2 linked regions of the Methylibium petroleiphilum PM1 genome follow. The protein of the gene in region 2 interacts with the protein of the main gene of each other region in a pairwise test. Links are inferred from orthologs where the notes say so. Each region holds a gene or a part of one and is shown on either strand. Other genes may lie near its edges.

What was found.
Region 1: the proteins of MPE_RS02960 (region 2) and MPE_RS18825 interact in binary tests that used the Escherichia coli proteins (3 or more experiments, as listed by UniProt). The link is inferred for Methylibium petroleiphilum PM1 from one-to-one orthologs.

The regions. Positions count from the first base shown.
Region 1 is NC_008825.1:3,935,537-3,946,861, reverse strand. What follows is about bases 4,531-7,529. They hold MPE_RS18825 (sulfite reductase subunit alpha), read left to right. Parts: upstream 4,531-5,329; coding sequence 5,330-6,730; downstream 6,731-7,529. Other genes in these bases: MPE_RS18820 (Fe2+-dependent dioxygenase), read right to left, coding at 6,770-7,450; MPE_RS18830 (FAD:protein FMN transferase), read left to right, coding at 4,531-5,333. Also shown: MPE_RS18850 (TonB-dependent siderophore receptor), read right to left, coding at 1-2,013; MPE_RS18845 (PepSY-associated TM helix domain-containing protein), read left to right, coding at 2,249-2,878; MPE_RS18840 (DUF2271 domain-containing protein), read left to right, coding at 2,895-3,410; MPE_RS18835 (DUF4198 domain-containing protein), read left to right, coding at 3,449-4,264; more of MPE_RS18830, read left to right, coding at 4,296-4,530; MPE_RS18815 (catecholate siderophore receptor Fiu), read right to left, coding at 7,541-9,838; MPE_RS18810 (efflux transporter outer membrane subunit), read right to left, coding at 10,078-11,325. UniProt on the Escherichia coli protein: Component of the sulfite reductase complex that catalyzes the 6-electron reduction of sulfite to sulfide. This is one of several activities required for the biosynthesis of L-cysteine from sulfate.
Region 2 is NC_008825.1:611,765-622,862, forward strand. What follows is about bases 5,639-8,410. They hold MPE_RS02960 (MOSC domain-containing protein), read right to left. Parts: upstream 7,565-8,410; coding sequence 6,713-7,564; downstream 5,639-6,712. Other genes in these bases: MPE_RS02955 (pirin family protein), read left to right, coding at 5,723-6,622; MPE_RS02965 (AsmA family protein), read right to left, coding at 7,569-8,410. In the rest of the region: MPE_RS02930 (hypothetical protein), read left to right, coding at 76-507; MPE_RS02935 (response regulator), read left to right, coding at 576-938; MPE_RS02940 (chemotaxis protein CheA), read left to right, coding at 970-3,129; MPE_RS02945 (methyl-accepting chemotaxis protein), read left to right, coding at 3,180-4,934; MPE_RS02950 (chemotaxis protein CheW), read left to right, coding at 5,053-5,577; more of MPE_RS02965, read right to left, coding at 8,411-10,049; MPE_RS02970 (FAD-dependent monooxygenase), read left to right, coding at 10,146-11,098.

The sequences.
Region 1 (11,325 bases), 3.3 Mb from region 2 along the record:
AACGCGGTTGTTGCCCGACCCATCCCAGGACGGACCGGCATAGCGCATGCCGCCGCCGGCCCGCAGCCCGGGCATGCCCGCGGCGCCGAAGCGATGCACCGCCCACAGCGAGGCGGCGTGCTTCGGGATGCTGCTGAGCTGCTCGCCGCGGTTCACGTCGATCGCGCCGGTGAGCCGGGCGCGGGTGTAGGAATAGTTGGCCAGCAGCTGCCACGCGGCGAAGGTCGCGGTCGCGTCGAGTTCGAGGCCGTCGACGGTGGACTCGCCGACCTGGATCGAGTAGTTCACGTCGGCCGGGTCGTTGGCGAGCCGGTTGCTCTCCTTCAGCCGGAACACCGCCGCCGACGCGCTCACCGGCGCATCGGCCGGCATCCACTTGACGCCGGTTTCCAGCTGCCGGCCGCGCGAGGGCTCGAACGGCCGGCCGCCGCGCGCCGGGCTGGTCGTGCCGGCCACCGGCTGGAAGGACTCCGAGTAGCCGGCGTAGGGCGACCAGCCGCCGTCGGCCAGGTAGACGATGCCCAGGTTCTTCGAGTTCGCCGAGTCCTTGGCGGCATCGGTCTTCGCCTTGTCGTGGCGCAGGCCGGCGGTGAGCACCCAGCGTTCGTCGAACTTGACCTGGTCCTGGATCAGCAGGCCGACGTTGCGCACGCGCGAGTCGCTGACGAAGCTTTGCGCAGGGTCGAGCGCCGGCAAGGGGGAGGTGCCGTAGACCGGATCGAAGGGATCCAGCGGCGTCATCAGGAAGCTGCCACGGTCGATGTGCAGCATGCGGTGCGACATGTAGTCGACGCCGGTCAGCAGCGTGTGCGTGGTGCGCCCGAACGCGAGCTTGCCCTGCAGCAGCAGGTCGGCGTTGTTGATGCGCGAGCGGTCGTCGGCCACGTAGCCGTAGCGGTTCAGGTAGGTGTTGTTGGTGGGGTCGACGGTGTCCACCTGGCCGTCCGCGCCGACGTACTGGCTCCAGTCGGCGTAGGCGGTGGCGAGATGGCCGGTCACGTTGTCGCGCCGCAGGTGATGGCGCAGCGTCCACTGCGCGTTCAGCTGCTGCTCGAGCTCCCAGCCGAAGCGCTTGCGCGTGCCGCCGTAGGTGTCCCAGTCGGGTTCGCCGACGAACACCTCGGGGTCGATGCGGCGGCCGTTCGGCGCCTTGTTGAGCGTACCTGCGATCGGAAAGAAGCCGTTCTGGTTGAGGCTTCTGTCCTTCTGGTATTCGCCGTAGACCGTCAGCGAGGTGCCGGCCAGCGGTTGCCAGCGGAGCGAGGGCGCGAACAGCGTGCGCTCCTGGTCGGCGTACTTGACCTGGCTGCCGCTGTCCTTGCGCAAGGCGATCACGCGGTAGGCGAGGCGGCCGTCGTCGACGAGCGCGCCGCCCAGGTCGGCCGCGACCTGCTTGTGGTCGTCGTTGCCGAGTTGCACCTGCACTTCCCGCTGTGCCTCGGCGGACGGCCGCTTGGACACCAGGTTCACCACGCCGCCCGGCCCGTTCTGGCCGGCCATCACCGAGGCCGGCCCGCGCAGCACATCGATGCGCTCGAAGGCATAGGGCTCGTTGCGCACGCTGCCCCAGTAGCCGGTGATCGGCAGGCGCAGCCCATCGAGCAGCGTGGAGCCCTCGCTGCCGCCGCGCATCGCGTAGTAGTCGCCGCGGTTGTCGAGGCCGTACATCTCGGCGCGCACGCCGGGCGTGTAGCGCAGCACCTCCTGGATCGTCAGCGAGTTCTGATCTCGCACCTGCTCGGCGCCGATCACCGAGATCGACTGCGGCACTTCGTTGAGCGGCGTGTCGGTCTTGGTCGCCGTGGCGCTGCGCCGGGCGGTGTAGCCCGGCACCGGGCCGGTCGCCGTCTCGGCCTGGGAGGTGGCCTTCACTTCGGGCAGCGTGCTGGCGGCCTCGTCGGACGGCGTGGCCGCCGGCGGCGCAACGGGGGGCGGGGTCTGCTGGGCGAGAGCCCACGGTGCACAGGTCAGCAAGGCGCAGGCGAGGGCGCCCACGCGGGGAGTGGCAAGCATCGGATCGTTCCTTTGGTCGTGTCGAACACACAGAACCGCTGGCGACGGGCTTGCGGTGGCTCCTCGGTCATCTCCGCGACGCGCGATCCCCGCCGGCTGCCCGGCGGAGGAGAATCTTTACGTTGCGTGATTGATAGTGATTCGCATTTAGTAGCTTACACTAAGCCGCAACTTTTGAGGAGGGCGCGTTGCAGTCCGCGAGGCTGCGTGCCCGGGCGCGAAGAGACGCGAAGGCATGCGCAAGACCGACCACCCGCAACGGGCCTACTGGCTGAAGACGCTGCACCAATGGCACTGGATCAGCTCGGCGGTCTGCCTGCTGGGCATGCTGCTGTTCAGCGTCACCGGCATCACGCTCAACCACGCCGCGCAGATCGAGAGCCGGCCGGCCGTGACCGCCCGCGAACTGCAGCTGCCGCCGGAACTGAAGGCTCTGGTGACGCCGGATGTGTTGCCGTCGTCGCCGCGCGCGCCCTTGCCCGCGCGCCTGGCCGACTGGATCCAGACGCAGATCGCGGTCGACGTGCGAGGCCGCGACGCCGAGTGGTCCGACGAGGAGCTCTACATCTCGCTGCCGCGCCCCGGCGGCGACGCCTGGCTGCGCATCGACCGCGAGAGCGGCGCGGCGGAGTACGAGCGCACCGACCGCGGCTGGATCTCCTACCTCAACGACCTGCACAAGGGGCGCCACACCGGGGTGGCGTGGTCGTGGTTCATCGACCTGTTCGCGGTCGCCTGTCTGGTGTTCTGTCTGACCGGCCTGTTCATCCTGAAGCTGCACGCGGCCAACCGGCCGACCACCTGGCCGATCGTGGGCCTGGGACTGGTGATCCCGCTGCTGCTCACCCTGCTGTTCATCCACTGAAGAAGAAAGCCCTGCCATGCACGTGCGTTACTCCATCGCGCTGAGCGCCGCGGCGCTCGGTGTCCCGGCTCTGGCGGCCGACCTGGCGGTCGGTGTCGAGGTGCCCCGGTTGACCGTCGCCGAATACCACCGCCCCTATGTCGCGATGTGGGTCGAGCGCGCCGACCAGGGCGTCGCCGCCAACCTCGCGGTCTGGTACGCCACCGCCAAGAAGGACGGCGAGGGCGCGAAGTGGCTGAAGGACATGCGCCAGTGGTGGCGCCGCAGCGGCCGCGAACTGCAGGTGCCGGCCGACGGCCTGACCAGCGCCACACGCCCGGTGGGCAAGCACAGGCTCAGCTTCAACGACAGCGCCAAGCCGCTCGGCAAGCTGGCGCCCGGCGACTACAAGCTGGTGGTCGAGGCGGCCCGCGAGTCCGGCGGTCGCGAGCTGCTGAGCATCCCCTTCCAGTGGCCGCCCGCCAAGGCGCAGCAGCTGAGTGCCCAGGGCAGCAGCGAGCTCGGCGAAGTCACGCTCGAGCTCAAGCCCTGAACCGCCATCGGACCCCTCACCCCGTCCAGGAGATCCCCATGTCCCGTTCCCGTTTCGCGCTCGTCGTCACGACGGCGCTCGCCTTCGGTCTGTCGGTGCCGCTGGCGCGCGCCCACAGCAGCTTCCTGGTGCCCTCGTCGACCGTGCTGTCCAAGCCTCAATGGGTCACGATCGACGGGGCCTCCGGCAACGACATCTTCTACTTCAACCACGCGCCGCTGCGGCTCGACGGGCTGGCGGTCACCGCGCCGGACGGCAGCGCCGTGGCGCCCGAGAACGTGGTGGTCGGCAAGCTGCGCAGCGTGTTCGACCTGAACCTCACGCAGGCCGGCACCTACCGCGTGGCCAACGGCTTCAGCGGCGTGACGGCGCGCTACAAGGACGCGGCCACCGGCCAGAACAAGGGCTTCCGCGGCACGGCCGAGAACTTCGCCAAGGAGGTCCCGGCCGATGCGCCCGAACTGACGGTCAACGAAGGCATCAGCCGCCTCGAGACCTTCATCACCGTTGGCAAACCCAGCGCGATCCAGCCGACCGGCAAGGGCCTGGAGTTCGTGCCCGTCACGCACCCCAACGACCTGTTCACCGGCGAGGCGGCGACGTTCGGTTTCCTGCTCGACGGCCAGCCGGCCGCAGACCTCGAGGTCGAGATCGTCTTCGGCGGCACCCGCTACCGCGACAAGATCGGCGAGATGACGCTGAAGACCGACGCGAAGGGCCAGGTCAAGGTCAACTGGCCGCAGCCCGGGCTCTACCGCCTGGAGGTCAGCACCAGGGACGGCAAGACCACGCTGAAGCAGGCCAAGGAGCGCCGGCTGGTCTACGCCGCGGTGCTGGAAGTGCTGCCGCAATGACGGGCCGACCGCCCCCGAGCGCCGCGGCCGCATGACGACACGCCTGTCCTTCGCCGACCTGCCCCTGCCGGGCTACCGCCACGACGGTGGGGTCGCGCCGCGCCTGCTGGCCGCCGCCGTGCAGGAGCTGGGCGGGCCGACGATGGGCACCCGCTGGAGCGTGAAGTACTGGCATGCGCCGGCCACGCCCGGCCCGGCCCGCCGCGAGGTCCGCGAGGCGATCGAGATCGCGCTGGACCTGGTGGTGCGCCAGATGAGCACCTGGGAGGACGACTCCGACCTGAGCCGCTACAACCGCGCCGCGCCGGGCCGCTGGCAGAAACTGCCCGAGCCCCTCTTCAGCGTGCTGCAGCACGCGCTCGAACTGGCGCGCGCCACCGGTGGGGCCTACGACCCGACCGTCGGCCCCGCGGTCAACCTCTGGGGCTTCGGCCCCGACCCGGCGCGCCGCGATGCGCCGACGGAAGGCGATCTGGAGATGGCGCGCCGCCGCATCGGCTGGCAGCGCGTGCAGCTCGACGTCGAGCAGCGCCGTGCACGCCAGGATGGCGGCACCTACGTCGACCTGTCGTCGATCGCCAAGGGCTATGCGGTCGACGCCGTCGCGCGTGCGCTGCAGCGGCTGGGTTGCGGCAACGCGCTCGTCGAGGTCGGCGGCGAGCTGCTCGGCATGGGCCGCCGGCCCGATGGGCAGCCGTGGCGGGTGGCGGTCCGGCTGCCCGGACTGGAACAGGGCGATGCCGGTCCGGTGCTCGCACTCAAGGGGCTGGCGGTCGCGACCTCCGGCGACGACTTCCGCTGCTTCGAGACCGACGACGGCGAGCGCCATTCCCACACCATCGACCCGCGCACCGGCCGGCCGGTGCGGCACGCGCTGGCGTCGGTGACGGTCGTGCACGCGCAATGCATGCAGGCCGACGCGCTGGCCACGGCGCTGACGGTGCTCGGGCCCGATGAGGGCTGGACCTACGCCGAGCGGGAGCGGCTGGCCGTGCTGTTCATCCGCCGTGCTGCGGATGGCGGCCACGAGGCCCGCCCGACGGCCGGGTTCGAAGCACTGCTGGCATGACGCCGCTGTCCGACGACGCGCTGCGGGCGCTCGCCGCGGGCGGGACCGTGCTGTCCTATGTGGCGCTGTGCGCCGGCACCTGGCGCGCGCACCGGGCGCGCGAAGCCCGGGTGGCGCGTGCGGCCGCCGCCCTGGCGCCGGCCGCGGAGGGCGCGCAACCGGTGCTGGTGGCGCACGCCAGCCAGACCGGCAACGCCGAACAGATCGCCTGGCAGACCGCGCAGGCGCTGCACACGGCCGGCGTGCCGGCGCGCATCGCGAGTCTGGCGGAGTTGCAGGCCGGTGATCTGGCGGCGGCGGAACGGGCCCTGTTCATCGTCAGCACCTACGGCGAAGGCGATCCACCCGATGCGGCGGCGCCGTTCGTGCGCCGCTTGATGGCCCAGGCCGCCGAGACGCCCCTCGCGCTCGAGAGCCTGCACTGCGCCGTGCTGGCGCTCGGCGATCGCGAGTATCAGCACTACTGCGGTTTCGGCCGCGCGCTCGACACCTGGTTGCGCCGGCAGGGAGCGCAGGCGATGTTCGAGCGCATCGACGTCGACGGGGGCGATGCCCTGGCGCTGCAGCAGTGGCAGCACCAGGTGGCGCGCCTGGCGGGCACCAGCGATCTGCCGGACTGGCAGCTCGCGGCGGCATTCGAGCCGTGGCGGCTGGCGCATCGCCGGTTGCTCAACCCCGGCAGCGCCGGCGGCCCCTGCTTTCACCTGGAGCTCGAGGCCCCGGCCGGCGCGGCGCCGAGCCCGGACTGGCAGGCCGGCGACCTGGTGCAGGTGCTGCCGCCCGGCGACGGCGAACGCCCGCGCGAGTACTCGATCGCCTCGCTGCCCGCCGATGGCCGCGTGCACCTGCTGGTGCGCCAGGAACGGCACGCCGACGGCACGCCGGGCCTGGCGTCCGGCTGGCTCACCGAGCGGGCCGCGATCGGCGACGAGATCGCGCTGCGGCTGCGCGCCCACGGCAACTTCCGCCTCGGCGACAACGCCGGCCGTCCGCTGATCCTGGTCGGCAACGGCACCGGCCTGGCCGGCCTGCGCGCCCACCTCAAGGCCCGCGCCGCGGCCGGACACGGCGCGAACTGGCTGGTGTTCGGCGAGCGCCATGCCGCGCACGACGCCTACTACCGCGACGAGATCGCTGCCTGGCAGGCCAGCGGCGTGCTCGAACGCACCGACCTCGTGTTCTCGCGCGACCAGCCGGGCAAGCGCTATGTGCAGGACCGCCTGCGCGAGCAGGCCGACGTGCTGCGCGACTGGGTTACCCGCGGTGCCGCGCTCTACGTCTGCGGCAGCCGGGTCGGCATGGCCGCGGGCGTGGAGGCCGCGCTGGTCGACGTGCTGGGCCGCGACGCGGTCGATCGGCTCATCGAGACCGGCCGGCTGCGGCGCGACGTGTACTGAGCGTGTCCCGACAGGGCCCGTGAGCGGCGGCCCGCCGCGTCACACCTCGGCCCACTGGCGCAGCAGGTTGTGATAGTGGCCGGTGAGGCTCAGCACCTCGGGGCAATCGCCGAGCTTCTCGCGCAGTTTCTGGATGTCCTGGTCGAGCTCGAACAGCAGGTGGCGCTGCCCGTCGTCGCGCACCATGCTCTGCGTCCAGAAGAACGAGCACACGCGCGTGCCACGCGTCACCGGCTCGACGCGATGCAGGCTGGTCGACGGGTAGAGGATCAGGTCGCCGGCCGGCAGCTTGACCTCGTGCGTGCCGTAGGTGTCGACCACGACCAGCTCGCCGCCGTCGTAGTCGTCCGGGTCGCTGAGGAACAGCGTGCTCGACAGATCGGTGCGCAGGCGCAGGTGGGTGCCCGGCACCGAGCGCACTGCGCCGTCGATGTGCAGGCCGTAGTGCTCGCCGCCCTCGTAGCGGTTGAACAGCGGCGGCACGGTGCGCAGCGGCAGTGCGGCCGAGACGAACAGCGGATGAACCAGCAGCGCCTTCAGGATGGTCTCGCCGAGTTCGCGGCCCACCGGCGACAGCTCGGGCAACTGGCGGTTCTGCTTGACTTGGGCGCCCTGCGGGCCGACGGTGGCGCGGCCATCGACCCAGTCGGTGGCGTCGAGCCGCGTGCGGATGTCGGCGACCTGATCGCGCGTCAGGACCTCGGGCACGTGCAGCATCATGATGGTCTTCGGCCTTTCAATGCAGCGAGCCTCTCCGGGGAGAGGCTCGCGAGTTTCGCACCCGGCCGGGTGCATCGGCGATTCAGCAGGTCAGAAGCTGAAGTTCGCGGTGAGCAGCGCGTTGCGCTCGGCGCCCGGCACGTAGCGCGAGCCACCGTTGTTGATCGCCGCGATGTACTCTTTGTCGAACACGTTGTAGATATTGAGCTGCAGCGACAGATTCTTCGTCACGTCGTAGGCCAGCATCGCATCGGCCACCCAGTAGTCGGGCGTCTCGAGCAGGTTGCTCGTGGTCACGAGATTGCTGCTCCGGGCCACCGTGTCCACGTACCGTGCGCCGCCGCCGACGGTCAACCCGAAGGGCAGCTTGTAGGTGGCCCAGGAGGTGAAGGTGATCTTCGGCGTGAAGACGATCACGCCGCCCTGGTTGGCCGCCGTGCCCTTGAGGATCTCCGAATCCATATAGGCCAGGCCCGCACTGAGGCTCAGCGCCGGAGTGATCTGGCCGATCAGGCCGAGTTCGGCGCCGTCGACGCGACGCTTGCCTACCTGGGAATAGGTCGGCGGCGTTGCACCGTCGGAGAGGAGCTCGTTCTTGTTCTCGCTGCGGAAGATCGCGCCGACGGCCGAGAGTTTGCCGTCGAGCAGATCCCATTTGCTGCCGATCTCGATGTTGCTACCCTCCTGCGGATCGAGGTCCGGCCGGTTCGCACTGTTCTCCTGGCTGCTGAGCGCGAAGTTGCTGCCGCCCGGCGGCTGGAAGGAATTGGACACGGTCGCGTAGATGCTGCCGTTGGGCGCCGGCTTGAACACGGCTCCAACCTTCCAACTCAGCAGGCTGTCGGTCAGCGACAACGGTGCGTTCTGGACCAGCGACTCCGGCGTCGTGGCGGTGGCCGCGGTGAAGGTCGAACCGTTGGTCTCGGCGTGGAACTTCTCCCAACGCACGCCGCCATTGAGCAGCCATTGCTCCGACAGCTTGAGCGTGTCGAAGGCATAGACCGCCGCGCTCAGCGTGTTTCCGCGTGTGTAGGCGCCCTTGTACGGCGGCGTCAGGAACACGTCGCTCCGGTTCGGGTCGTACAGGTTCGCGGGCACCTGCTGCAGCGAGGCGGGCAGGGTCGTGTTGGTGAGCGTCTGCGGCGTGATAGTGCGTTGGCGTTCGTAGATCAACTCGAAGCCGGTCGACAGCGAGTGCTCCACGGCGCCGGTCTTGAACTCGGCGTTCAGGTTGGTCTGGTTCGTCAGGATGTCGTTGCTCTGGCGTTTGCCCTGACGCGATCGGGCCACCGTGTAGGTTGCCGGATCGCCGCTGCTGGTGTTGACCGCGTTCACACCCGTCACCAGAAGATCCTGCTCGGCGCGGCCGAGGCGCGTCGTGTTGCGCAGCGTGTAGCCGGGCGCGAGGGTGTGCTCGATGCGCGCGGTGAGCATGTCCACCGTCACGTCATCGTGGTCATTGCGGGAGCCGTAGAAGTTCTTCGAGTTCACCGCGGGGCCGGTGGCCGTGGGCGAGCTGAAGATGTAGCCGGGCAAACCAAAGGTCGAGACGCCGCCATCCGGCGTGTTGTCGTGCTTGACGTGCAGGTAGCTCAGGACGGTGCGGGTCGGCGTGCCCAGGCCGAAGGCCAGCGACGGCGCAAAGCCCCAGCGTTTGGTCTTCACCTCGTCACGCCCCGGGACCCCATAGTCCTGCGCCATCAGGTTGAGGCGGAAGGCCGAGCCGGGGATCGCCAGATCCAGTGCGCGGTTCAGGTCGAGCGTGGCGCGCTTGCGGTCGTCGGTGCCGAGGGTGACGCTGGCATTGCCGAAGTTCTGCAGCTGCGGCGACTTCGAGATCATGTTGACGTAGCCCGACGACGCGCCACGCCCGTTGTCCGAGCCCGACGGACCCTTGATCACCTCAACCTGCTCGAGATTGAAGGTGTCGCGCGAGATGCTGCCCAGGTCGCGGATGCCGTCGACGAAGATGCTCGCCGAGGTGTCGAAGCCGCGCATGAAGATCGCGTCGCCGGTCTGCGTGTTGCCGTTCTCGCCCATCTGCAGCGTGATGCCGGGCGTGTTGCGCAGCGCTTCGGTCAACGAGGTGGCACCTTGCTGCTGCAGCACTTCCTTCTTGATGACCGTGATGGTCTGCGGCGTGTCCACCAGCGGCTGGGTGAACTTGGGCGAGGCCGACACATCGGCCTTGATGCCGTTGTCGGCTGCCGCCTTCGCCTTGATCTCCGGCAGCACCTGCGTGCTGGCCGGCGCCGAAGCGGCGTCGGCGGGCACTGCAGCCTGCTGGGCGTGCACGGCGGCTGGAATGGCGAGCACGGCGAAGGCGGCGGCGGCCGAAGCGGTCCGTCGTGGGGGATGGGCGTGCTTGCGAGCCTGGATGTAGGCCATGGGTTCTCCTCGGTGTGGTCGAAACGGCGAAACGGGCACAGAGGCTGGCTCTCTGCGGCAATCCCGACCGCGTTTCGACGCGAGGAAAAGCAGATGGCTGACCGGGGGGCTGTCAGGGATCGACAGCGCTCAGTCAATGATGATAATTATTCGTATTAAGATTTGTCAAATTATTGTCGAATCGTGTGACCGCGGTGCGCCGATGCCGGCCTGAGGATTGCAGCGCTGAGATTTGTGGCTCATGAAGAAAGTTGGCGACCACTCATTGACCAGCCGCCCCCCAGCGCCTTGAACAGATCCAGTGCCGCCGTCAGCCGGGCCAGCCGCAGCTGCGCCAGCTGGTCGATCGACGAGAACAGCGTCCGCTGCGCGTCCAGCACGCTGGTCAGGTCGTCGGCGCCCTCGCGGTAGCGCAGCTCGGCCAGGCGCAGCGAGCGCTGCGCCTCGTCGCGGATCGCCAGCTGCGCCTGCTCCTGGCCGCGGTTGCGCACCGCGTTGCCGAGCGCGTCCTCCACCTCCTTCAGCGCGGTGTAGATGGCCAGCCGGTAGCTCTCCACCAGCTGGCGGCGCGCCGATTCGCCCAGCGCCACCTGGTTGCGCAGCCGCCCGCCGTCGAACAGCGTCTGGACGATCGAAGCGCTCAGCCCGAGGCTGGAGGATGGATTGGCCAGCGACAGCAGCGCCGTGCTGGCCAGCCCGGCCGAGCCCGACAGCGACACGCTGGGCAGCAGCGCGGCACGGGCCGCGGCCACGTCGGCATCGGCCGCGGCGAGCTGGGCCTCGGCGCTGGCCAGGTCGGGGCGGCGCACCAGCAGCTCCGACGGGAGACCGGCGCCCGCCTCGGGCACCGCGAAGCGCTCGAAGCTGCGCGTCTCCACCTGCAGCGCCTGCGGCGGGCGGCCGAGCAGGATGGCCAGCGCGGTGACGGTCTGGCGCTCCTGCACCTCCAGTGGCTCCAGCGTGGCCCGCTGTGACAGCACTGTGATGCGTTGGCGGCTCACGTCCAGCGCCGAGGCCGCGCCGTTGCGGTAGCGGGATTCGACGATGCCGAACACGCGCTCGGCGATGGCCAGGTTGTCGCGCGCGATCTCGATCCGCATGCGCAGCGCGAGCACCTGGAAATAGGCGTTGGCCACGCCGGTGCTGAGCGACAGCCGTGCGGTCTCGAGGTCGTAGCGGCTGGCGGCCAGCGAGGCCTCGGCGCCCTTCACGCCGGCGGCGAGCCGGCCCCACAGATCGATCTCGTAGCTGACGCCGAGCGACACGCTCGACGACTTGCTGGTGCTGGCGTCGAACCCCGGCCCCGGGTCGGCGCGCCGGGCGCCGGAATTGCCGCTGACGCTGACCGACGGGAACAGCGTCGCGCCAGCGCTGCGCACCGCGATCTCGGCCTGCTGCACGCGCTCGGCGGCGATCGCCAGCGTCGGGCTGCCGGCCTGGGCGGCGTCGATCAGCCGCGCCAGCTCGTCGGACTGGAAGCCGCGCCA
Region 2 (11,098 bases):
GGCAGCGCGCCCCGGGCGCGTGAGGACGGGCGCACGCCCGCAGCGTTCGCGCTGCGCCCACTTGCGAAGACAACGATGCCACAAGCCCAGATCTCCGCCGAACCGGCGTTGCCGCTGCTGCTGGCTGCGGACCTGCAGGACCATCTGATGATGGCCAGCAACGATCTCGACCGCCTGCAGCGCCTGCTCGCCGACACCTGCGATGCGCTGATGCAGCGCTTCCACGGCGCCGTCGGCCAGCTGGACGGTGGCGACGCGATCGACGCCGGCACCGTGCGCGACGTGCGCCGCCTGCTCGGCGAAGCCGTCACGGCCCTGCAGTTCCAGGACATGGCCTCGCAACTGATCGCCCACACCCACCAGCGCCTGCGCAACTGCGCCGACCAGCTGGCGCGCGACGCGTTCGGCGCCGACGGCGACGGCGAGGCGGTGATCGCCCCCCCGCCGCTGCGTCCGAATCCCGTGACGCAGGACGAAATGGACGCCGGCACCGTCGAGCTGTTCTAGCGCGGTGTCGCCGCACTCAAGTAGTTCCTCCAGCAACCGATAAGTCACCGAGAAATCCGGAGAGCGCAATGCATTCAATCCTGGCCGTGGACGATTCCGCATCGATGCGGCAGATGGTGTCCTTCACCCTCAAGAGCGCAGGCTACGACGTCACCGAGGCCGTCGACGGCCAGGACGCGTACGACAAGGCCGCGCAGCGCCAGTTCGACCTGGTGCTCACCGACCAGAACATGCCCCAGCTCGACGGCATCGGCCTGACCAAGAAGCTGCGCGAGCACCCGAGCTTCAAGGCCACGCCTATCCTGATCCTGACCACCGAGTCCAGCGACCAGATGAAGCAGGCCGGCCGGGCCGCCGGTGCGACCGGATGGATGGTCAAGCCCTTCGATCCGGCCAAGCTGCTCGAGGTGATCAAGAAGGTCATTCGCTGAGCCCCGTCAAGACGAGACACGAGGAATCGACATGGGCGACACGAACACGGCCAGTGCCAACCAGGGCGCCGGCATCGACCTGAGCCAGTTCTACCAGGTCTTCTTCGAGGAAGCCGGCGAGAACCTCGATCGCATGGAGCAGCAGCTGCTCGCGATCGACGTGGCCGCGGCCGACGACGAGGAACTCAACGCCATCTTCCGCTGCGCCCACTCCATCAAGGGCGGCGCGGCGACCTTCGGCTTCGCCGACGTGGCCGAGCTGACGCACCAGATGGAGACGCTGCTCGACAAACTGCGCCGCCACGAGCTGCAGCCGACCGCGGCGATGGTCGACGTGCTGCTGCAGTCGGGCGATGCGCTGCGCTCGCAGCTGGCGCGCCACCAGGGTGCGGGCGGCGATGTGCTCGACACCTCGGAGCTGCTGACCAGCATCCGCGCCTTCGTGGGGGGGCAGGCCCCGGCGCCGGCTGCCAAGGCCGCGCCGGTCGCGGCCGCCGCGCCGGCCGCCGTCGTGGCGGCGCCGGCACCGGCGCCGGCCTCCGCTGAGGCGGCGGACGACGTGCCGGTCACGATGAACGGCGACCGCATCCTCGAGCTGACGCTCGGGCCGCTGCAGAAGCCCGAACTGGCCGACAGCATCGTCGAACTCTTCAAGGAGATCGAGGGCCTCGGCACCATCGATCCGATCGACGGCGGCATGCCGCAGGACGGCTTGCGGCGCTTCCGCGTCACCACGCCCAGCAGCGACGCCGACCTGCTCGACCTGTTCGGCTTCCACGTGGCGCGCGAGGAGGTGCAGCTGCGCCCCTGGAGCGGCGAGCGCGTCGCGCCGGGTTACGGCTTCTATCCCAACGCACCCGGATCGCCGATGACCGAGGAAGACCCGGGCTTCGGCTTCTTCGACAACGCGCCCGGTGCGCCTGGCGCCTCCGCCCAGCCGCCCACCGAGGCCGCAGCACCGGCGGTGGCTGCAGGCGCTCCGAAGGCGGCCGGCAAGGCCGAGGGCAAGGCCCCGGCCGCCACGCTGGAGGCATCGTCGATCCGCGTGTCGGTCGAGAAGGTCGACCAGCTGATCAACCTGATGGGCGAACTCGTCATCACCCAGGCCATGCTGGCGCAGAACAGCACCCACCTCGATCCGGTGCTCTACCAGAGCATGGTCTCGGGCCTGACGGCGCTGGACCGCAACACCCGCGACCTGCAGGAAGCGGTGATGTCGATCCGCATGATCCCGATGCAGACGGTGTTCAGCCGCTTCCCGCGCATGCTGCGCGACCTGGCCAGCAAGCTCGGCAAGCAGGTCGAGCTGGTGACGCAGGGCGAAGCGACCGAGCTGGACAAGAGCCTGGTCGAGAAGATCACCGACCCCCTGACCCACCTGGTGCGCAACTCCTGCGACCACGGCATCGAGATGCCGGAGGAACGTCGCGCCAAGGGCAAGCCCGAGGTCGGCACGATCACGCTGGCGGCGTCCCACCAGGGCGGCAGCATCGTCATCGAGGTGCGCGACGACGGCAAGGGCCTGTCGCGCGAGAAGCTGCTGAAGAAGGCGCGCGAGCGCGGCCTGCATGCCCCCGACTCGCTGAGCGACGGCGAGGTCTGGGCGCTGATCTTCGAGCCCGGCTTCTCCACCGCCGAGGTGGTGACCGATGTGTCCGGCCGCGGTGTCGGCATGGACGTGGTCAAGAAGAACATCGCTTCGCTCGGCGGTACCGTCGAGATCGACTCGGCCGAAGGCTACGGCATGCGCGTCGCGGTGCGCCTGCCGCTCACGCTGGCCATCATGGACGGCATGAGCGTGGGTGTCGGCGACGAGGTCTACATCCTGCCACTGTCCAGCGTGGTCGAGAGCTTCCAGGTCGGCGAGAACGTCATCAAGACCGTCGGCGGCAGCGGCCGCGTGGTCGAGGTGCGCGAGGAATACATGCCGGTGCTCGAGCTCGAGCAGCTGTTCCATGTGCCGCGCTCGAACGACGAGCACGCCAGCGAGATCATGGTCGTGATCGAGGCCGAGGGCGGCCGCATCGCGCTGCTGGTGGACGAGCTGATCGGCCAGCAGCAGGTCGTGGTGAAGAACCTCGAGGCCAACTACCGCAAGGTCGACGACATCTCCGGCGCCACCATCATGGGTGACGGCCGCGTCGCCCTCATCCTCGACGTGGGATCGCTGGTGCGGCGCTCGCGCCACTGAGGGGCCGTCTCCGCCCGAACCGATTCCCGCTCTCCCGGAAAGACTCCAAGATGAAACTCGACCAACTGAAGATCGGCGCCCGACTCGGGGCAGGCTTCGGCACCGTGCTGTTGTTGCTGGTGCTGATCGTCATGCTCTCGTTCTCGCGACTCGTGATGACCGAGCGGGGCTTCGACAGCGCGCTCGACGTGGAGCATCGCGTGGCGCGGGCCGACGAATGGAAGAACCTGACCACGCTCAACGTCAGCCGCACCATCGCGATCGTGAAGTCGGGCGGCCTGCCGCAGATGAGCGCGTTCCTCACGCCGCAGATGAAGGACACCAGCGAGCAGATCACGCGCGTGCAGAAGGAACTGGAGGCCGAGCTGAGCCATGAGCGCAGCAAGGCACTGTTCGCCGACATCTCCGGCAAGCGCAAGGCCTACATCGACCAGCGCGAAGCGGCGCTGGCACTGCTGAAGGCCGGCGACGTCACGGCGGTCGAGCTGCTCCTGGAGAAGAGCCTGCTGCCGGCCTCCAAGGTCTACCTGGCGGCCATCGAGGACTTCAGCAACTTTGAGCGCGAGCTGGCCGTGCAGAGCGCCGCTGCGGTGAAGGCCGACGTGCAGCGCAGCAAGCTGATGCTGCTGGTGCTGGCCGGTGTGTCCATCGTCCTCGGCAGCCTGAGCGCCTGGGTCCTGACCCGGTCGGTGACGGCGCCGCTGCGCCGCGCTGCGGCCAGCACGCAGGCGATCGCCGCCGGCGACCTGTCGCAGCCCATCGAGGCCACGGGCCGCGACGAGGTGGCCGACCTGCAGCGCAGCCTGGGCAAGATGCAGACCTCGCTGCGCGACATGGTGAGTGCGGTGCGCCTGAGCACCGACAGCATCACCACCGCCAGCAGCGAGATCGCGACCGGCAACCAGGACCTCAGCGCCCGCACCGAACAGACCGCGAGCAACCTGCAGGAAACCGCGAGCTCGATGGAGCAGCTCACCGGCACGGTCAAGCAGACCGCCGAGTCCGCCCGCACCGCCAACCAGCTCGCGTCGTCGGCCCAGGCCACGGCGGCCAAGGGCGGCCAGGTGGTGTCGCAGGTCGTGTCGACGATGGACGACATCAACGCGAGCAGCAAGAAGATCGCCGACATCATCGGCGTGATCGACGGCATCGCCTTCCAGACCAACATCCTGGCGCTCAACGCGGCGGTGGAAGCCGCCCGTGCCGGCGAGCAGGGCCGCGGCTTCGCGGTGGTGGCCGGCGAGGTGCGCAACCTGGCGCAGCGAAGCGCCCAGGCCGCCAAGGAGATCAAGGACCTGATCGGCGCGAGCGTCGAGCGGGTCGAGTCGGGCAGCAAGCTGGTGGCCGATGCCGGCCGCACGATGAGCGAGATCGTGGGTTCGGTGCAGCGTGTGTCCGACATCATCTGCGAGATCACGGCCGCCGCCGCCGAGCAGTCGGACGGCATCGGCCAGGTCAACACCGCGGTGACCAACCTCGACCAGATGACGCAGCAGAACGCCGCGCTGGTGGAGGAGAGCGCCGCCGCCGCCGAGAGCCTGAAGGACCAGGCGATCCGTCTGGCCGCTTCGGTCTCGGTGTTCCGCGTCGATGCGCATGCCACGGTGTCGCGGCCGGCCGCTGCCACGCCGAGCCTGCCCGCGCCCAGCGCGCCGCGCGCACCGGTGCAGGCCGCGCCGGCACCCCAGCGCGCCGCCAAGGCGCCGCCGGTGCTGCGCGATGCCGTGGCCGCCGCCGGGCCGGCCCCGGTCGTGGCGGCTGCCGCGGCGACCGCCACGCCGGGCGACGACTGGGAAACCTTCTGATCCGGGTCCGGATGCGCACGCAGGCCTTCAGTCCGCGCCGCAACTGCCGTAAACCACTCTGACATCCCGCGCAGCGCCGCGTCCGCGGCGCTCCGACACCGCACCGAGAGGATCCACCATGGACATGATCGACGCCACCCAAGTGGCCCGCCACGAAGCCCAGCGCCAGGGCAACCGCGCCGGCGCTGGCGCCCAGCCGGGCCGTGAGTACCTCAGCTTCCGCCTCGGCACCGAGGAGTACGGCATCGACATCCTGAAGGTGCAGGAGATCCGCAGCTACGAGCCGCCGACCCGCATCGCCAACGCCCCGAGCTTCCTCAAGGGCGTGATCAACCTGCGCGGCGTGATCGTGCCGGTGGTCGATCTGCGCGTGAAGTTCGGCTGCGATGCTCAGATCACGCCCATCACGGCGGTGATCGTGCTGGCTGTCAAGGGCCGCGTCATCGGCGCCGTGGTCGACTCGGTGAGCGACGTGCTGGACCTGCCGCACGACGCCATCAAGCCGGCACCGTCGATGGGCGCGGTCGTCGACACCAGCCACCTGATCGGCATCGCCACCGTGGCCGAACGCATGCTGATCCTGATGGACATCGAATCGCTGATGACGAGCGCCGAGCTCGGCGTGATCGACGCGGTGGGCTGAGTCCGGCCACGCGCGGCGGCTCCGCCGCGCTCCCCGCCGACGGCGCCCCGAGGGGCGCCGTTGCTCATGGGGCCGACCGGAGGCGCAGCGCGGACCCGCGTGAAACGCGCGACACTCGCCGCAACGCGACTCCCGGACGCCCGGCATGCCCCTGCAACTCCTGACCCCTCACAGCAAGGACCTCGGCGGCGGCTTCACGGTGCGCCGCCTGCTGCCGTCGGCCGCCCGGCAGGCCGTCGGCCCCTTCGTGTTCTTCGACCACTTCGGCCCGATCACCGCCGGCCCCGCCGACGACCACGACGTGCGGCCGCATCCGCACATCGGCCTGGCGACGGTGACCTACCTGTTCGAGGGCGCGATGCAGCATCGCGACTCGACCGGCGTCTCGCAGCGCATCGAGCCCGGGGCGATCAACTGGATGACTGCCGGCCAGGGCATCGTGCACTCGGAGCGCACGCCCGAGGACCTGCGCGGCGTCGCGCGGCGCAGCCACGGCCTGCAGCTGTGGGCCGCGCTGCCGGCCGAGCACGAGGAAACCGCGCCGCGCTTCGAGCACACGCCGGCCGCGCGGCTGCCGCAGCTTCAGGACGGCGGCGCCACGCTGCGGCTGCTGATCGGCCGCGCGCATGGCCTGGCCTCGCCGGTCGGCACGCTGTCGCTGACGCTCTATGTCGATTACGCGCTGGCGCCGGGTGCGGCGCTGGCGCTGCCGACGCCCGCCGAGGCCACGGAGCGCGCGCTCTACGGCATCGACGCGCCCTACGAGCTGGTGATCGACGGCAACGTCGCGCGCATCGAGCCGTTCACGTTGGCGGTGCTGCCGGCCGACGCGTCCACGGTGACGCTGCGCTCGGCCGACGGCGCTGCCGCGCGGGTGGCGCTGATCGGCGGCGCGCCGCTCGGGCCGCGGCACATCTGGTGGAACTTCGTGTCCTCGCGCAAGGAGCGCATCGCCCAGGCCGCCGACGACTGGGAAGCCGACCGCATGGGCCGCGTGCCGGGCGAGACCGAGCGCATCCCGCTGCCGGCGCGACGGCCGGCCTGAGCCGCGCTCTCAAGGAAACGCCGGGCCGCCCCAGGTTTCCTTGACCCCCGCGGGGGGCGGGCTGGGCGCAGACCAGCCCTTGGGGGGTGGTCAGAACCGGATGCTCGCGCCGCCGACCTGCCCGACGCGCAGCACGCACTCCAGGCCTTCGACGATCACCGCGTTCATGCCGAAGCTGATCGCGCCGCCCACGCGCTCGTCGGCGCGGTAGCCGGCCAGCGTGTCGCCGGGCTCGGTGCCCGGGACGCCGGTGGCCGGGTCGACGTTCGGGATCGGGCAGCGCGGGCAGGGCTTCACCAGCTTCAGGCGCACCGGGCCCTCGGGCGTGTCGAAGGCGATCTCGTCGAGGTGGTCCTCGCCGTGCGCGTCCAGGCCCGTCAGCACCAGGTTGGGCCGGAAGCGCTGCATCGTCACCGGCGGCAGGTCCTTCGCCGCCAGCCGCTCGTTCAGGCCGGCGAGCGAGGCCTCGGAGATCACCAGGATCGGATAGCCGTCGCTGAAGGCGTTCTCGGCCTCGATCGTGCCGGTCCAGGCGCGGTTCGACAGGCGCTTCTGCTCGGGGTCGAAGCGCACCAGCCGCAGCGGCTGGCGCAGGAAGTCGCTGAACCACTGCGCGGCCAGGTCGCCCATGTCGTAGGCGGCGACCTCGTCGTCCCACACGCGCACGCGGGTTGCGGCCTCCGCGGTGTCGAGCGCCAGATGCAGCGCCAGCATGCCGGGTGCGCGCAGCACCAGCTCGCTGTGGCGCAGCTCGGTGGCCACCAGCGCCATGCGCGGCAGCTCGCGCTGGCTGAGGAACTCGCCGTCGGCGTCGACCACCATCCAGGCGCGGTCGAACTCGAAGCCGGTCTCGATCAGCAGCACTTCCGGCAGGCTCACGCCTGCGCAGGACTTGACCGGGTGCACGTGCAGGCCGGCAATCGTCACGTCGATATCGCTCATCGCATCAGCGTCCGAACAGCTTCTTCAGCTCGTCCTTCGCCTTCTCCTTCGCCTTGTCGCGGGCCTGTTCCTTCACCGAGGGCGCCGAGGCGCCGCTGGCTGCGGCCGACGGCGCGGCGCTGCCGCCCAGCAGGCCACCCAGTGCGCCCTTGGCCCGGTCGCCCAGCGCGCCGCGGGCCGCGCCGCTCAACAGGTCGGCGCTCACCGCCGACCATTGCACCTTGTAGTCGACCGCCTCGAAAGGCCCGACCAACTGCACGGGCACAGTCACGCCCTTCAGCAACGCGAGATCGGCGCCGCCCTGGCCCTCGGCGGTGCCGGTGACGGTCGCCTTGGCGAGGTAGTCGACGCGGCCGCGGCCGATATCCACCAGCCCTTCGCCGCCCACGCGCAGGAACGGGCTCTTGCCCGACAGATCCTTGCTGCGCGCCACGCCGTCGGCGATGTCGAAGCTGGCGGAGATCTCCGAGAAGTCGGTCTTTTCCTCGGCGCTCGAGGCCTGTACGGCGTCCTTGTTCAGCGTGACCGCCGAGCGCCACTGCCGCAGCGTCTTCGCGAGGTTGATGCCGCGCACCGCGCCGTCGCGCAGCTGGAACGCGGCCTTGCCGTCGAGCGCCTGCTTGAGGCGCTGCACGCTGGCGCCCTGCGTCGTGACGTCGGCCGTCACGCGGCCCTTGCCCTCGAGCTTCCTGAACTGCGCCACGTCGGTCAGCAACGCGGCGATGTCGACGTCGGTCGCGTCGAGCTTCAGGCCGATGCGCTGCGCCGCCGGGTCAGCGGCCGCCTGCGCGCTGGCCTGGGCCGCGAAGCGCCCGCCCCAGGCGCGCCCGCTCAGGTCGCTGACGCGCAGCACGCCGCCGGCCAGCGTGGCCTCCAGCGCCGCATCGGCAACGCTGTAGGGCGGGTAGACCAGCGTGCCGGCGCGGAAACTGAAGCGGCCGTCGAGTGCCTTCAATCCGCCCAGATCGACCGGCGAGTCCGCGCCGGGCTTGGCGCCGGCCGGCGGGGGCTTCGGGCCGGTCGATGGCGCGACGAAGCGGGTCAGGTCCAGCGCCGCGAAGCGGGCCTGGGCATCGACGTAGGGCACCGGCTTCGACAGGTCGGCGCGGCCGCCGGCGGTGAACTTCTGGTCGTTGATCGCGCCGTCGAAGCGCCAGCTCGCGTCCTGGGCGCCGGCCTGGGCCTGGCCCTGCAGCGCCAGGTTCACCGGCGGCAGTGCCGGGTCGGTGAAGGCGAGCTTCAACTGCAGCGCATCGAGCGCGGCGGCCAGCGGCTGCGGTGCCAGCGTGAGGTCGCTGCGCACCTCGCCGTTCACGCTGCGGCCGGCGCCGCTGCCCTGGACGGCAAGCCGCAGCCCCGGCACGCGGATGCGTTCGAAGCGGCCGCTCGGCGCCTGTGATTCGAAGTCCATCTGCAGCTTGCCGACCGCCGGGCCGCCCTGCAGCGAGGCGCTGCCCTTCAATGCGCTGCCGTTCAGCGTATCGCCCGTGACCTCGAGTTTCGGCCAGGCGAGCTGGGCGGCCACGCTGTCCTCGCCGCGTTGGCCGGTCAGCTTGACGTCGAGCGCGTCGAGCCGCAGTGCGCGTTTCGGCGGATCCAGGCGCAGCGCGTCGAGCGCCACCGTGCTGTCCTTCAGCGCCACCCCCAGGCGTTCGCCCGACAGCGTGAGCCGAAGCTTGTCGGCCTGCAGCGCACCGCTCGGGCCGTCGTAGGCCAGCGTGCCGGCAAGGCGGGCATCGAGCTGCTTCACGTCGAAGCCGTCGCCGCGCAGCGACAGCGCCAGGTCGCGCAGCGCCACGCTGGCGGGCGCGCCGGCCGGCAGGCTCAGCTTCAGCTGCCCGGTGAGCTCGACGTCGGCGTTCAGCTTCGGTTGTGCCAGCGCGGCCTGGCCGACGAAGCGGATCGGTGACTCGGCGCCGTCGGCCAGGCGGCCGGTACGGAGCTCCTTGACGACGAAGCGGCCGTCGAGACCCAGTGGCACGTCCTTCACCGTCGCCTGCAGGTCCTTGAATTCGATCGCGCTGATATCGAATGCCAGCGCCTGGGAGGAGGCGTTGGCGGCGGGGGCGTCCTTCGCGTCGGTGGCGGGGCTCAGCAGGTCGTCGATGTTGCGGCGGCCATCGGCGTCGCGGCGGTAGTTCACGCGCACGCCGCGCGCCGACACGCGATCGACCGCCAGCCGCTGCTTCAGCAGCGGCATCACCTGCACCGCGAGCGTGGCTTCCTGCAGCGCAGCGAACTCGTCGGGGCGCCGGTGCTCGCTGAGCTTCACGTCGCGCAGCGTCACCTCGAGGCGGGGAAAGACCGACAGCCCGATCGGTCCGTCGATCGCCAGCGTGCGGGCCTTGTGCTCGCGCATCCAGTCGATCAGCAAGCCCTTGTAGCGATTGGGGTCGAAGCTTGCGACGAGGTAGGCCGCGGCGGCCACGGCCAGGCCCAGCAGCACGGCCAGGGCGATCAGCGAACGACGGAGCCAGACGGGCATGGCATGGGCCAGGGCAGAAGGCCCCGTGCAGTGGCGGTCGGGGCATTGTGCCGCCGGCCCTGTTGCAACGAGGGGCTCCCTACAATGTGAATCGCAATGAAGCATTTCGACGTGAGCGTGCGGGGCCGCGGCGCGGTGGGGAAGGCGCTGGCCTTGTCGCTCGCTCGCCTCGGGCTGCGCGTGGCACTGTCCGGTGCCCCGGCGCCCGAGGGCCCCGATGTGCGCACCTACGCGCTCGGCGCCCGATCGGTGGCCTTGCTGCAGCAGTTGCGGGTCTGGGAGGCGCTGCGTGCGGCCACGCCGTCGGCCGCGACCCGCGTGCTCGACATGCAGGTGGCCGGCGACGCCGGCGGCACGCTGGCCTTCAGCGCGTGGCAGCAGTGCGTCGGCGAGCTGGCATGGATCGTCGATGCCGCCGCGCTGGAGCGCGAACTGGCGACCGCACTGCGCTTCTCGCCGCACGTCGCGCTGCTCGACGAGGCCCCGCCGGCGGCGCTGGTCGCGCTGTGCGAGGGCAAGGATTCGCGTGAGCGCGAGGCGCTCGGCATCGAGGTCGAACGCCACGACTATGGCCAGCGCGCGATCGCCGCGCGGCTGGCCAGCGACCGGCCGCACCAGGGCATCGCCCGGCAATGGTTCCGCGCACCCGACGTGCTGGCGCTGCTGCCCTTCGACCTGCCGGGCGAGGCGGGCGGCTACGGCCTGGTCTGGTCGCTGCCGGACGCGCGCGCGGCCGAACTGCTGGCGCTGGACGACGGCGCCTTCGAGCGCGCACTGAACGAGGCCAGCCATGGCCAGGCCGGCCGGCTGGCGCTTCGCGGCGCCCGCGCGGCCTGGCCGCTGCGACTGGCGCGTGCGACGCGCTGGCACGGGCCCGGCTGGGTGCTGCTGGGCGACGCCGCCCACGTGGTGCACCCGCTGGCCGGCCAGGGACTGAACCTGGGGCTGGCCGATGTCGACACGCTGTGCGCGGTGATCGCCGAGCGCCAGCAGCACGAGGCCTGGCGCTCGCTGGGCGACGAACGGCTGCTGGCGCGCTACGCCCGCCG